DNA from 3 places in the Luteibacter sp. CQ10 genome. Region 2 is predicted to be linked to each of the others. Evidence: riboswitches for the same ligand, from Rfam matches in the RefSeq annotation. Region 2 holds a riboswitch; each other region holds the start of a gene.
What was found. Region 2 has a riboswitch for cobalamin ahead of JNG39_RS12345 (TonB-dependent receptor). Riboswitches for the same ligand answer to the same signal wherever they lie in the genome.

Region 1: linked by a shared signal. The riboswitch ahead of metE (5-methyltetrahydropteroyltriglutamate--homocysteine S-methyltransferase) and the one ahead of JNG39_RS12345 (TonB-dependent receptor) in region 2 are both predicted to bind cobalamin.
Region 3: linked by a shared signal. The riboswitch ahead of JNG39_RS18355 (ribonucleoside-diphosphate reductase subunit alpha) and the one ahead of JNG39_RS12345 (TonB-dependent receptor) in region 2 are both predicted to bind cobalamin.

The regions. Positions count from the first base shown of each region.
Region 1 is NZ_JAEUYM010000004.1:353,188-357,357, forward strand. Features, by position in the region: gene JNG39_RS17450 (aldo/keto reductase) at 49-1,029, shown strand; gene JNG39_RS17455 (glycosyltransferase) at 1,125-2,414, opposite strand; cobalamin riboswitch at 2,457-2,671, shown strand; gene metE (5-methyltetrahydropteroyltriglutamate--homocysteine S-methyltransferase) at 2,821-4,170, shown strand, end outside.
Region 2 is NZ_JAEUYM010000002.1:786,424-790,593, forward strand. Features, by position in the region: gene JNG39_RS12345 (TonB-dependent receptor) at 1-937, opposite strand, end outside; cobalamin riboswitch at 1,079-1,318, opposite strand; gene JNG39_RS12350 (carboxypeptidase regulatory-like domain-containing protein) at 1,541-4,170, shown strand, end outside.
Region 3 is NZ_JAEUYM010000005.1:187,364-191,533, reverse strand. Features, by position in the region: gene JNG39_RS18355 (ribonucleoside-diphosphate reductase subunit alpha) at 1-1,415, opposite strand, end outside; cobalamin riboswitch at 1,543-1,756, opposite strand; gene JNG39_RS18350 (DUF2501 domain-containing protein) at 1,906-2,400, opposite strand; gene JNG39_RS18345 (NAD(P)H-binding protein) at 2,724-3,563, shown strand; gene JNG39_RS18340 (glucose/quinate/shikimate family membrane-bound PQQ-dependent dehydrogenase) at 3,669-4,170, shown strand, end outside.

The DNA.
Region 1 (4,170 bases), on a different contig from region 2:
AGGTATAGGTGCCGTGTAGACCGCCTTTCTCCCACGGAGCAATCCCCCATGCGATACGTCAAGTTCGGCAAGACAGGCCTCGAGGTGTCACCGCTCGTGCTCGGCTGCATGACCTACGGCATTCCCGACCGTGGCAACCATGCATGGACCCTCGACGAAGAGCAGAGCCGCCCGTTCATCCGCAAGGCGCTCGACCTGGGCATCAACTTTTTCGATACCGCCAATGCCTACTCCGATGGCACGTCGGAAGAAGTCGTCGGACGCGCGCTTAAGGACTTCGCGCGTCGCGACGAGGTGGTGATCGCGACGAAGACGTTCTATCGGTGGGGCAAGGGGCCGAACCTCGGAGGCCTCTCGCGCAAGGCGATCTTCCACTCGGTGGACGATTCGCTGTCGCGCCTGGGAACGGATTACGTCGACCTGCTGCAGATCCATCGCTTCGACCCCACCACGCCCGTTGAGGAAACCCTCGAGGCGCTGCACGACGTGGTCAAGGCGGGCAAGGCGCGCTACATCGGTGCGTCGTCGATGCATGCGTGGCAGTTCGCGAAGATGGTTTACACCTCGCGCCTGCACGGGTGGACGGAATTCGTGAGCATGCAGGACCACTACAACCTCCTCCAGCGCGAGGAAGAGCGCGAGATGATCCCGTTCTGCGTCGACCAGGGCATCGCGGTGATTCCGTGGAGCCCGCTCGCCCGCGGCCGCCTCACGCGCGACTGGGACGAAACCAGCTTCCGCCAGGACAACGACGTGTTCGGCGGCACGCTGTACAAGGCCACCGAAGACTCCGACCGCGCCATCGTCGAGGCGGTGAAGGCCGTGGCCGAGCGACGCGGCGTGCCGCGCGCGCAGGTCGCGCTGGCGTGGGTGGCGCAACGTCGTGGTGTTACCGCGCCGATCGTGGGGGCGTCGAAGCCGCAGCACCTGGACGATGCGGTGGCGGCGATCGAGTTGAAGCTGTCCGAGGAGGAGATCGCGACGCTGGAAGGCGCTTACGCGCCGCATCCGGTCGAGGGATTCCAGTAGGCCTCGCTCCGAAGGTTCGCCGATGCGATCGGCCCCCACCCCTTTGGTAGCAAGGCGGCGACCGAAGGAGTGGGAGCCGATCGCATCGGCGAATCCTACGGAGCGCGGCCGCCACGATGCATCGCCCCTTCGATGGCATCAGCCGTATTCCGCGCCCCGTCCTCGACGCGCAGACGGTCGGCTGCACGCATCGCCCGATCGCGAGTCAATGCTTCGCCAAGAAGGCCGCGAAGCAGGACCGCGGCCCGATCCGCCCGATACCGCCACGCGGGCAACACCGCTCCCACACCCAGGCGCGCGATGCGTGCCGCGTTATCCGGCTGGTCGAATCCGTGGGGCACCACGAGCGAAGGGCGCCCCGCGCGCAATGCCTCATGCGTCGTACCGATGCCGCCGTGATGCACGATCGCGGCGGCGCGCTCGAACAGGGCGCCATGGGACGCGTAGTCCACGGCGAACACGCTCTCATGCCATGCACCCAGGCGCTCGCGCAACACCGGTGACCCCGTGAGCAACACCGCACGCCGGTCGAGCATGCGCGCCGCCTCCATGCTCTCGCGCAGGAAGGCCTCACCCGCATGCACCGCCGCCGAGCCCAGGGTGAACACCACCGGCGGCGAGCCCGCGTCGAGAAACGCACGTAGCTCCGCGTCGAGCAGGCCGTCGGCCGGTGAGTACCGACACCAGCCCGTCAGCGTCGTGCGCGCCGGGGCATCGGCAGGCAGGGCGCCGAGCAACGGCGAATACATCGCCAGCACGCCATCGCGCGCGTGCTGCCCGCGATGGAACGGATCGCCCCCGACCGACACGGGTGCCAGGCCCAGCGAACGCCGGAAGGCCCGTACCGGCGCCGTCCAGGTTGACGTCACCGCCTCCGCCGCGCGCCGCAACCACGCGCCACGTCGGGGTGAACCGCGCAGGTAGCGATCGAACCAGGCCACGCCCGTCGCGGGCGGATCGTCGGCGGACAGGAAGACCGATGGCGACAGCACGGCCGACAACCACGTCCCGCGCGAGGTCTCGCCGAGGATCTGCCCCGCGAAGGCGAGCGTCGTGGTGACGATGGCATCGGCGTCCCTGCACACCGGCGCCAGGGCCGCGTAACTCGCCGCCACGTCGGCCGCGGCCAGGTCGCGCACCACGAAACGCGGCCCGCGCAGCGGATGGAAGGCCTTTGCCGCGAAGGCGGCCTTGTCGTCGGGTTCGGCGATGCCACTCGCCATCACGAACCCCAGGCCGGCCTCGGCCACCGCGGCACGGTGCATGGCATGCGCGCCCACCGTCACGCGGTGGCCGCGCGCGGCCAGCTCGCGGCCCACGGCGAGAAAGGGAAACAGATCGCCCTGCGATCCGACCGTGGCGAACACGATGTGCCGTGGCTTCATCCGCCCATGGTGACGCATTTGACTTCGGCCGTCCGGACGGCTAATTTTCGCGGCGCCAGCGGTCTTTATCTTTGTATTCGAATACGAAGATAAAGCTAAGAGGGAAGCCGGTGCGAGTCCGGCGCTGCCCCGCAGCGGTATGTGGAGACGACGCCGTCACGGCACTGGGGCCCCGGCCCTGGGAAGCGACGGACGAGGCGGCATCAGCGATGCCACATCCACGAGCCCGAAGACCTGCCGCAGGCCGGGGAGATGCGTCTCCCCGTCCGACCTGGGTCCGCCCTTCCCCAAGGGCGGCACCGGTTCGCCCGCGGGGGCGAAGGTCGACGGCCCATCCCACGACGCCCCGGCGCCGCGTGGCGAGCCGCCCTTCCCTCCTCTTTGCCATGAAGAGGAATGCATAGCCATGCCACACGTGACCTACCCCGGATTTCCCCGCATCGGCCGACGCCGCGAATTGAAGCGCGCGCTGGAAAGCCACTGGAAAGGAGACACCACCGCCGCCGACCTGCTCGAGGTCGCCTCGCGACTGCGCCATCGCCACTGGAAGCTCGCCCGCGACGCGGGCGCCGACAGCGTGCCGGTCAACGATTTCTCGCTGTACGACCACGTGCTCGACGCCGCCGTGGCGGTCGACGCCATCCCGGCACGCTACCGGGCGCTGCACGAGCGGGACCCCCTGGCCGGCTACTTCGCCATGGCCCGCGGCCGCCAGGACGGCGAGGTGGATCTGCACGCGCTGGAAATGACCAAGTGGTTCGACACGAACTACCACTACATCGTGCCGGAACTCGTCTCGGGACAGACCTTCGCGGCCCGCCCGCGAAAAGCCGTGGCCGAATACGTCGAAGCCACCACGGCGGGGCACGTCGCGCGCCCCGTGCTGCTGGGACCGGTCAGCTTCCTGCGCCTGTCGAAGACGACCGACGGCAGCGATCCGCTCGACCTGCTCGACGCCCTCCTGCCCGCGTGGCTCGGCGTGCTCGACGCGCTGGCCGATGCCGGCGCCGACTGGGTGCAGGTGGACGAACCGGTGCTCGTGCTCGATCTCGACGACGCCACCCGCGACGCGCTGCGCCGCGCTTACGACGCCATCGCCGCGCACGGCCGCACGCGCATCCTGCTCGCCTCGTATTTCGGCGCCCTGGGAGCGAACCTCGCGCTCGCCGCGTCGCTTCCCGTCGCGGGCCTGCACGTCGACCTCGCCCGCGCGCCGGAACAGCTCGATGCCGTGCTCGACGCGCTTCCGCCGGGACGGGTGCTCTCGGCGGGCATCCTCGACGGCCGCAACGTGTGGCTGAGCGATCCGGCCGTCATCCTTCCCCGTATCGAAACGCTGCGCTCGCGCCTTTCCCGTGATCGCCTCTGGCTATCCACCTCGTGCTCGCTGCTGCACGTGCCGATCGACGCCTCGGAAGAAACCCGGCTACCCGGCGAACGGGGCCGTTGGCTGTCCTTCGCGCGCCAGAAGATCGGCGAGCTGCGCCGCTACGCCGATGCTGTCAACGGCGATGACGCGGCCAGCCAGGAACTCGCACGGCAGCACGCCGTGGTCGCCGAGCGGCTGGCGTCACCGGTCGTGGTCCGCCCCGACGTGCGCGCCCGCGTTCGCGGCCTCACGCCCCAGTTCGGCCGGCGCCGTTCCGCCTTCACCTTTCGCGCCGCCGTGCAGCGCGAGCGTTTCGGCCTGCCCGACCTGCCCACCACCACGATCGGGTCGTTCCCGCAAACGCTCGAACTGCGCAACGCCCGCGCC
Region 2 (4,170 bases):
TGACGGGGTCGAGCACCGCCTTGCCGATCCCGTTGAGGTAGTTGTCGGCGCGATCCTGGTTCTGGCCCAGGCTTACCGACATGCGCCAGGCGGCCGCCACGTCGAAGGCCAGCTTCGCGCCGGCCACCTGCTGCGACCGGCGGGTGAGGTTCTGGAAGTCGCCGTCGTACTCGATGTCGCCCTTGCTGCGCAGCCAGCTGCCGGTCAGCTCGGTACCGTCGTCCCAGCGGTAGCCGCCCGAGAGGGCGCCGTTGTAGGTGCGCGAGGCGTCGTGGTCGGGCTCGTTGGTGAAACAGCCCTTGAAGACGTCCCCCGCGCCGACGCGACAGGCATTGATGCCGGCGGTGTACTGGCCGCCCAGGCTGGCGTTGTACCAGCCGTGCCGCGTGCCGCCGGAGACGCCGACCTGGCCCGCCGTGTAGCCGTGGCTGCCGCCGGATACCGACACGGTCGGGGTCGGCGCCTGCCCGGCCTCGCCGTGGCGGGTGAAGATCTGGATCACGCCGCCGATGGCATCCGAACCGTAGAGGCTCGAGCGGGGGCCACGCACCACCTCGATGTGGTCGATCTGCTCGACCGGCAACTGCTCGTACGCGGGCAGGCCGGCGCCCACCGTGCCCACCCGCACGCCGTCGAGCAGCACCAGGGTGTGCGCGCTGTTGGTGCCGCGCATGAACAGCGAGGTCTGCTGGCCGATGCCGCCGGTGTTGGACACCACCACGCCGGGCAAGCCGGTGAGGATATCCTGCACGCTCACCGGCTGCATGCGCTCGATGTCGTCGCGGGAGATCACGGTGACCGAGGCGATTACCTCGTCGGCCGGCGTGGGCGCGCGGTTGGCGGTCACCACCACCGGGTCGAGCCGGTCGGCCTCGTCCGCGTGGGCGACGATGGAAATCGACGACAGCAGGGCCGCCGCGAGCAGGGTCTTCTTCATGGAACGGGTTCCTCGATCACGATGCGATGGACGTCGTGGCGGAGGAAGGCGAACGGCACACGCGGACGAAGCCGCCGGGCTGTCCGGATCCGCCCGCCGCGAATCGTCCGTAACAGGAAACGCTCCCCTGAGACCTTTCTCAGAAGAGACGTCCACTCGGGCCGGTCTCCGGACTCGCGCGTCGCCACCGCTCGTGGCTCGTGACCGGCGCCTTCCCGCCCGCGAGGGCAGTGGCCGATGGCCGGTCCGAGGAGGGCCTTCCCTCCCTGCGCTTACCGTTGCGGGGGCAGTGCCGGCCTTGCCGCCCAAGCGGCGCACCGGCTTCCCGTTTCATCCCGCCGGCCGAACGCCGGTCGGGACACCCGAACGGGCGCCACTTTAGTCCCCGACGGGGTCCAAGTCACGAATTTCTAACGAGAGCTTGACATTCGCAAACATTTGCGAGTAAACGGGACGGGATGCTGTCGAACGCAAGATGTTGCGTTGACAGGGGGCGCTCGAGCCGGAGAGATACCGGGCGGGTGTGACGGCGTCGATTGAAACGTTGGGCCCGGCCATGCCGTGGAAGGGCTCGTTTGCGGTTCACTTCGGGGAGGTCACATCATGCTTCGCATCCATTCCGGCGGCCGCGTGCCGCGCCGTTCCACTCTCTGTGTCGCCCTGGCGCTCTGTTTCGCCAGCGGCTCCGTCTTCGCGCAGTCCAATGCCTCGGGCGTGGTCTTCGGTCGCGTCGCGCAGCCGGAGGGCGCCACGGTGCACCTGGAAAATCTCGATACCGGTCTCGCCCGCGACACCGGCGTCGACGCCGAAGGCCGCTACCGCGTGCCCTCGCTGCCGATCGGCCGTTACAAGGTCACGCTCGAACGCGGCGGCCAGACGGTGGAAACTCGCGATAACGTGCAGGTGAACATCGGCGGCGGCGTCGACGTTTCCTTCGCCGGCGCGAGCGCCGCGACCACCGCCTCGGCGCAGACCCTCGAAGGCGTGCAGGTCACCGGCAACGCCCTGCCGGCGATCGACGTCTCGTCGGTCGACTCGCGCACCGTGCTCACCTCGCAGCAATTGCAGAAAATCCCGCTGGCGCGTGACGTCACCGCGGCCGCGCTTCTCGCGCCCGGCGTGGTATCGGGCGATTCCCGCTACGGCAACGTGGCCTCGTTCGGTGGCTCGTCGGCGTCGGAAAACCAGTACTACATCAACGGCTACGCGGTGACCAACGCGCTCACCGGCCTGGGCTTCACCAGCCTGCCGTTCGACGCCATCGACCAGCAGCAGATCTACACCGGCGGCTACGGTGCCGAATACGGCCGCTCCACCGGTGGCGTGATCAACATCGTGACCAAGCGCGGCGGCAACGAGTGGAAGGCCGGCTTCGGGTTGTACGTCACGCCCAAGGGCCTGCGCCAGAATCCGAAGAACATCTATCGCACCAACGGCGAGCTGTACCAGTACCGCGAGGAGAACAAGAGCGGCGACACGCAGTACACCGGCTACATCAGCGGTCCGCTGATCAAGGACAAGCTGTTCCTGTTCGCCGCGGGCGACTTCACCCGTTCCAACCTCACCAGCACCTCGAACAGCGTCACGGCGCAGCGCACCAACCAGGAAGCCAAGGCCACCAAGTGGATGGCCAAGATCGACTGGAACATCACCGATAACCACCTGCTCGAAGTGACCGGCCTCGGCGACAAGTCGAACATCGAGCGCAGCGTGTATGCGTACGACTACGCCACCGGCAACCGTGCGCAGTACCTGGGCACCGACAACCTGAAGAACTTCGACGCGGGCGCGGGTTCGGCACCGGGCGGCGACGTCTACATCGGCAAGTACACCGGGTACCTGACCGACGAACTCACCGTCAACGCGCTGTACGGTCACAGCTATACGCGCCATGAGCGCAACCTCAACTACGCCGGTGCATCGAACTGCCCGTGGATCCTCGACAACCGCGCGGGCATCCCGGCCGGCGAGAAGATCGTCGGTTGCGGCCTGGTCAACGGCACGGTGCTCGGCGACGGCGCGAAGGACAAGACCAAGGGCTGGCGCCTCGACGTGGAATACCACGTGGGCGACCACGACCTGCGCGCCGGTGTCGACAACCAGACGCTGGAGTCCTACTCGGGCAACATCTACGAGGGTGGCTATCGCTGGATCTACGCCGCCGCCGGCGACATCCCCAGCCGTGGCATCGTCGTGCCGCCGGGTGTCGACTACTTCGCCCAGAAACGCCTGTTCCAGACCGGCGCCAACGTGAAGGTGGAGCAGGAGGCCCAGTTCATCGAAGACAAGTGGCAGATCACCGATCGCTGGATGGCGTCCATCGGCCTGCGCAACGAGCAGTTCAAGAACATCAACGGCGACGGCGAGACCTACGTGAAGCAGCGCCACCAGCTCGCCCCGCGCCTGGGCGTCACCTGGGACGTGTTCGGCGATTCCACGTTCAAGCTGTACGCCAACGCGGGCCGCTATCACCTGGCGATTCCGTCGAACGTGGCCATTCGCGGCGCATCGGCGTCCACGTATTACTCCGAGTACTACACCTATACGCGAATCGACCCCATCACCGGGGCACCGGCGGATCCGGTACAGATCGGCACGCGCGCGTATCTCAATGGCGAGGACGGCACGCCGCTGAATCCGAAGACCATCGCGGCGGTCGGCATCAAGGCGTACTACCAGGACGAGTACATCCTCGGCTTCGACAAGGCCCTCGGCGCCAACTGGAGCTTCGGTGCCAAGGCCACGTACCGCAAGCTGAGGAGCTCGATCGACGACTTCTGCGACAGTCGTCCCTTCGAGAAGTACGCGGCGCGTAACGGCATCGACATCAGCAACGCCTCGATCCCGGGCTGCTACCTGTTCAATCCGGGCGAGTCGAACACCTTCAACGTCGACGTGGACGGCAACGGCACGCTGGTGCCGTTCCACCTCACCAAGGACGACTTCACCTCGCCCGCCGGCGTGGCGTTCCCCCCGCTCAAGCGCAAGTACTACTCGCTGGAGCTCTACCTGGAGCACCAGTTGGCCGACAACTGGTACGGTCGCGTCGATTACACGTTCTCGCGCAGCTACGGCAACTCCGAAGGCCAGCTGAAATCGGACATCGGCCAGCTCGACCCGTCGGTGACGCAGGACTGGGACGCGCCGGAAATCATGCAGTATTCGAACGGCCCGCTGCCGAACGACCGTACGCACCAGCTGAAGGCCTACGGTTACTGGCAGGCCAGCCCCGA
Region 3 (4,170 bases), on a different contig from region 2:
ATGACGTTTTCCGGACGCGCGGTCTGGTTGCTCGTGGCGTTGGAGCGATCCTTGAAGGTCATCCAGCCGTTGCCGGTCTGCGCAAGCGAACGCAGCATGCGGGCGTAGAGTTCGCGCGCCTTGATCGTCTTCACCGCCAGGCCCTCGGCCTCGGCCTTCTCGTAGGCGGCGTCGAAGGTGGCGCCCCAGGTATCGACGAAGTGCGGCACGATCTTCGGGTCGAACAGCGACCAGTCGCCGTCGCTCTCCACGCGGCGCATGAAGATGTCGGGCACCCAGTTGGCGAGGTTGAGGTTGTGCGTGCGGCGGGCGTCGTCGCCGGTGTTCTCGCGCAGTTCGAGGAATTCCTCGATGTCGGCATGCCAGCTTTCCAGGTACACGCAGGCCGCGCCCTTGCGTTTGCCGCCCTGGTTCACGGCGGCGACCGAGGCGTCGAGCGTCTTCAGCCACGGCACGAGCCCGTTGGAGTGGCCGTTGGTGCCGCGGATCAGCGAGCCGCGCGAACGGATGCGCGAATAGGCCAGGCCGATGCCGCCGGCGAACTTCGACAGCTGGGCCACGTCGCCGTACTTGGCGTAGATCGAGGCCAGGTCGTCCTGCGGCGAATCGAGCAGGAAGCACGAGGACAGCTGCTCGTGCGCGGTACCGGCGTTGAACAGCGTCGGCGAGCTGGCGAGGTATTCCAGCGAGGAGAGCATGCGGTACAGCTCGAGCGTCTCGGTCACGTCGTTGCCGCCGAGCGCGCAGGCGATGCGCATGAAGAAATACTGCGGCGTCTCGATGACGAAGCGCTTGGTCGGGTGGCGCAGCAGGTAGCGGTCATACACCGTGCGCAGGCCGAAGTATTCGAAGCGGCGCGAGGCGGCGGTGTCGATGGCGTCGTTGAGCTTGCGCGCGTTGACCTGCACGAAGTCGCGCAGGCGGGTGTTGAGGATGCCCAGTTCGGCGCCGGTGGCGATCGACTGCGAGAACGACTGGATCTCCTGCCCGGCCACTTCCTTGTCGATGAAGGCCGATAGCAGGCGCGCGGCGAGCTGGCCGTATTCCGGTTCCTCGGCGGTGAGCGCGGCGGACGTGCGGATCGAGAGCTGGTCGAGCTCCTGCGTGGTGGCGCCGTCGTAGAGGCCGCCGATCGTCTTCAGCGCCACGCGCATCGGATCGACCGAGTACAGGCCGTCGGCGCTGCGGGTCACCGCGCGCACGATCTTGTTCACGTCGACGGTTTCCTGGCCGCCGTTGCGCTTGGTCACGCGCATCTGGCCGGGGTTGTGCGGCGGGGTGAGGGCGAACGCGGGCGGGGCGTCGTTGCGGTAGCCGGCGGCGGGGGCCTTCTCGCTGCCGGGAGCGGTGGTGGGGTGGGAGGCCGTGTCGGCCGTCTCGGTGCGCTCGCGCGCGGCGGAATCCATCGTGGTCATTCTGGCGTACCCCATGAAACTGGTTCGACGCAGTGGAGACACGCGGAAACGGCCGGGACGGAGCCCGCGAAGGCTCCGGTCACGACGTGCCTCCCCGCGGAAGCCGCCACCACCCTCATCGACGCCGGTCGTGGCGTCGACTGCTGGCAGGTCTTCGGACTCGTGGACGGGGGCTTTCGCCGGGCCTACCCGGGGCTTCCCGGTCTTCGTTCAAGACCAGTGCCTCGTTCCGGGGTCGTTTCCACTTACCGCTGCGGGGCAGTTCCGGATTCGCACCGGATTCCCTATTAGTTCCGACGGGCAGTCGCGCCTCCTCGGACACCAGCGGGACACACGATATAGGCGAGGCAGGGGGAGGTCAACACAAGATGTAGGGTAAATGACCTATGTGCTTGCTTTGCCGGGCAAAGGCGGTCGCGGAGCCGGCGTCGCGGCGACGGGATGGGCCGGGACCGCCATCGCCGGCAAAGCCGGCTCCCGAAAGGCTCCGTTACATGCCCACCCACTTCTTGCCCTGCTTGAGCACCGCATCGCACACCTTGCGCGTCACCTGGGCCTTGAGATCGCCCCCGGCACCGCCCTGGGCGCCGGCCAGGTCGAGGGTCTTGCCGTCGCCGCTGCGGAGCAGGCCCTTGGCCCCGTCGAGGTAGCCCTTGTCCTGGGTGGGTTGCACGGCGGGGGTGGTGGTCTTCTTGCCCAGCTTGCTCATCAGGCCGCTGGAGGCGTCATTGCTGGCCGCCGTCGTGTCACCCGAGCCCAGCTTGCCGAGCAGCTGGTCCTTCACGCCCGCGGCGTCGCTGTGGCCGCCCAGGTAGTTATTGCTGATGCAGTACTGGATGACACCGGCGGCGTTGCCCATGCTGCCGGAGGTCAGCGAGCCCCCGGACCCGCCCATGAGGCCGCCGAGCTTGTCGAGCTGGCCGGCCGCGGCGCTGCCGCTGGCCAGGGTGAAGGTGAGCGCGAGGCCGGCGAGGACGGTCTTCATGACGTGACTCCCTATGGGCATTCGAGTGCGTCATTGATACCCCTCCTGCCGTTAGCCCGGCGTCGTCATGGCCATCGACAAAGGCCGTGCCGGAGTGCCGACAACGTGCATGGAGCTTTTACGGTGGAGGGCTGAACGCGACATCGATCCCGCGACGGTTCAGGCGGACGTCGGTCGAGGTGTAAACCATGTCCTGGCACACCTGTCAGCCATGTGTCCGGTCCGATCGATGACAAAACGTCAGCGGAGTAACCACCGCACGTCGCTTCAGTCACGGATCGGCACGGCCTAACCTGTGCTCCGTCACCCCACGGAGAAACCCCATGTACGCCATCACCGGTATCACCGGCCAGGTCGGCGCCTCGCTCGCCGAGGCCCTCACCCAGGCCGGCCGGCCTTTCCGCGCCGTCGTCCGTCAGGCCGCCAAGGGCCGCGCCTTCGCCGACTTCGCCGTGGCCGACCTCGACGACACCGCCGCGCTCACCCAGGCCTTCGACGGCGCCGAAGCGGTGTTCGTGCTGCTGCCGCCCACGTTCGATCCGTCGCCCGGCTACACCGAGTCGCGCCGTACCATCGCCTCGATACGCGAGGCCCTGCTCACGGCGAAGCCCGCCCGGGTGGTGGCGCTGTCCACCATCGGCGCCGACGCCGTCGAGGACAACCTGCTCTCGCAACTCGCGCACATGGAGCGCGAGCTCGCCACGTTGCCCATGCCGGTGACCTTCCTGCGCGCCGCGTGGTTCATCGAAAACGCGCAGTGGGACATCCCCATGGCGCGCGACGAAGGCGTCATCGACAGCTACCTGCAACCGCTCGACCGGCGCATCGCGATGGTGGCGACGAAGGACATCGGCCGCCTCGCCGCGACGCTGCTCGACGAGCCGGGACAGGGGGTTCGCGTGGTGGAACTGGAAGGACCGGAGCGCGTGAGCCCGAACGACATCGCCGCATCGCTCACGCGCGCGCTGGGTCGCGAGGTGACGGCGCGTGTCGTGCCGCGCGATGCGTGGGAGGCCCGTTTTCGTGCGCAAGGCATGAACCATCCGCATCCGCGCATGCGCATGATCGACGGGTTCAACGAGGGCTGGATCGATTTCGGCACGTCGTCGGTCAAGGGTTTGACGGGGCTGGACGAAGTCATCGCCGAACTGTCGTCGCGATGACCGGTGATGAGTCGCGCGTTTCACGACGCGTGACCCGGTCACGCCTCCACCTCGGATTCACGCTCTCGCCCCCACGCTTTGCGGGAGGATCCCGAGGGTGAAGCCATGTACGTAAGAACTCGCGCCTTTCACCCGATGACGGTGTTCACCGCCTTCGTCTTCGCGGCCTACGGCGCGGTCTTGCTCTGGGGAGGCCTCCAGCTGCTGCACGTCGGCGGGTCGCCCTATTACCTGGTGGCCGGTCTGGTGACGCTGCTGTCGGCGTTGCTGCTCCTGCTGCGATCGCGCATGGGCGTGTACCTGTTCTCGTTCCTGCTGATCGGCACCGCCGCGTGGGCCGTATGGGAAGTGCACCTGGACTGGTGGCAACTGCTGACCCGCCTGGACCTCTGGTTCGCGCTCGGCCTATGGCTGTTGTTGCCGTGGTCGCGTCGCGGCCTCACCCCGGGCCGTTTCACCAATACGGCCCGGGGCACGGGTGGCGGGTTCCTTTTCCTTGCGCTGCTCGTGGTCGCGGCGGTCGGTGCGGCCGGTGCGCTGCATCCCGAACCCGACCTCGGGGGCTCGCTGCCCATGGCTGCCGTCGCCGGCCCGCAAGGAGATCGTG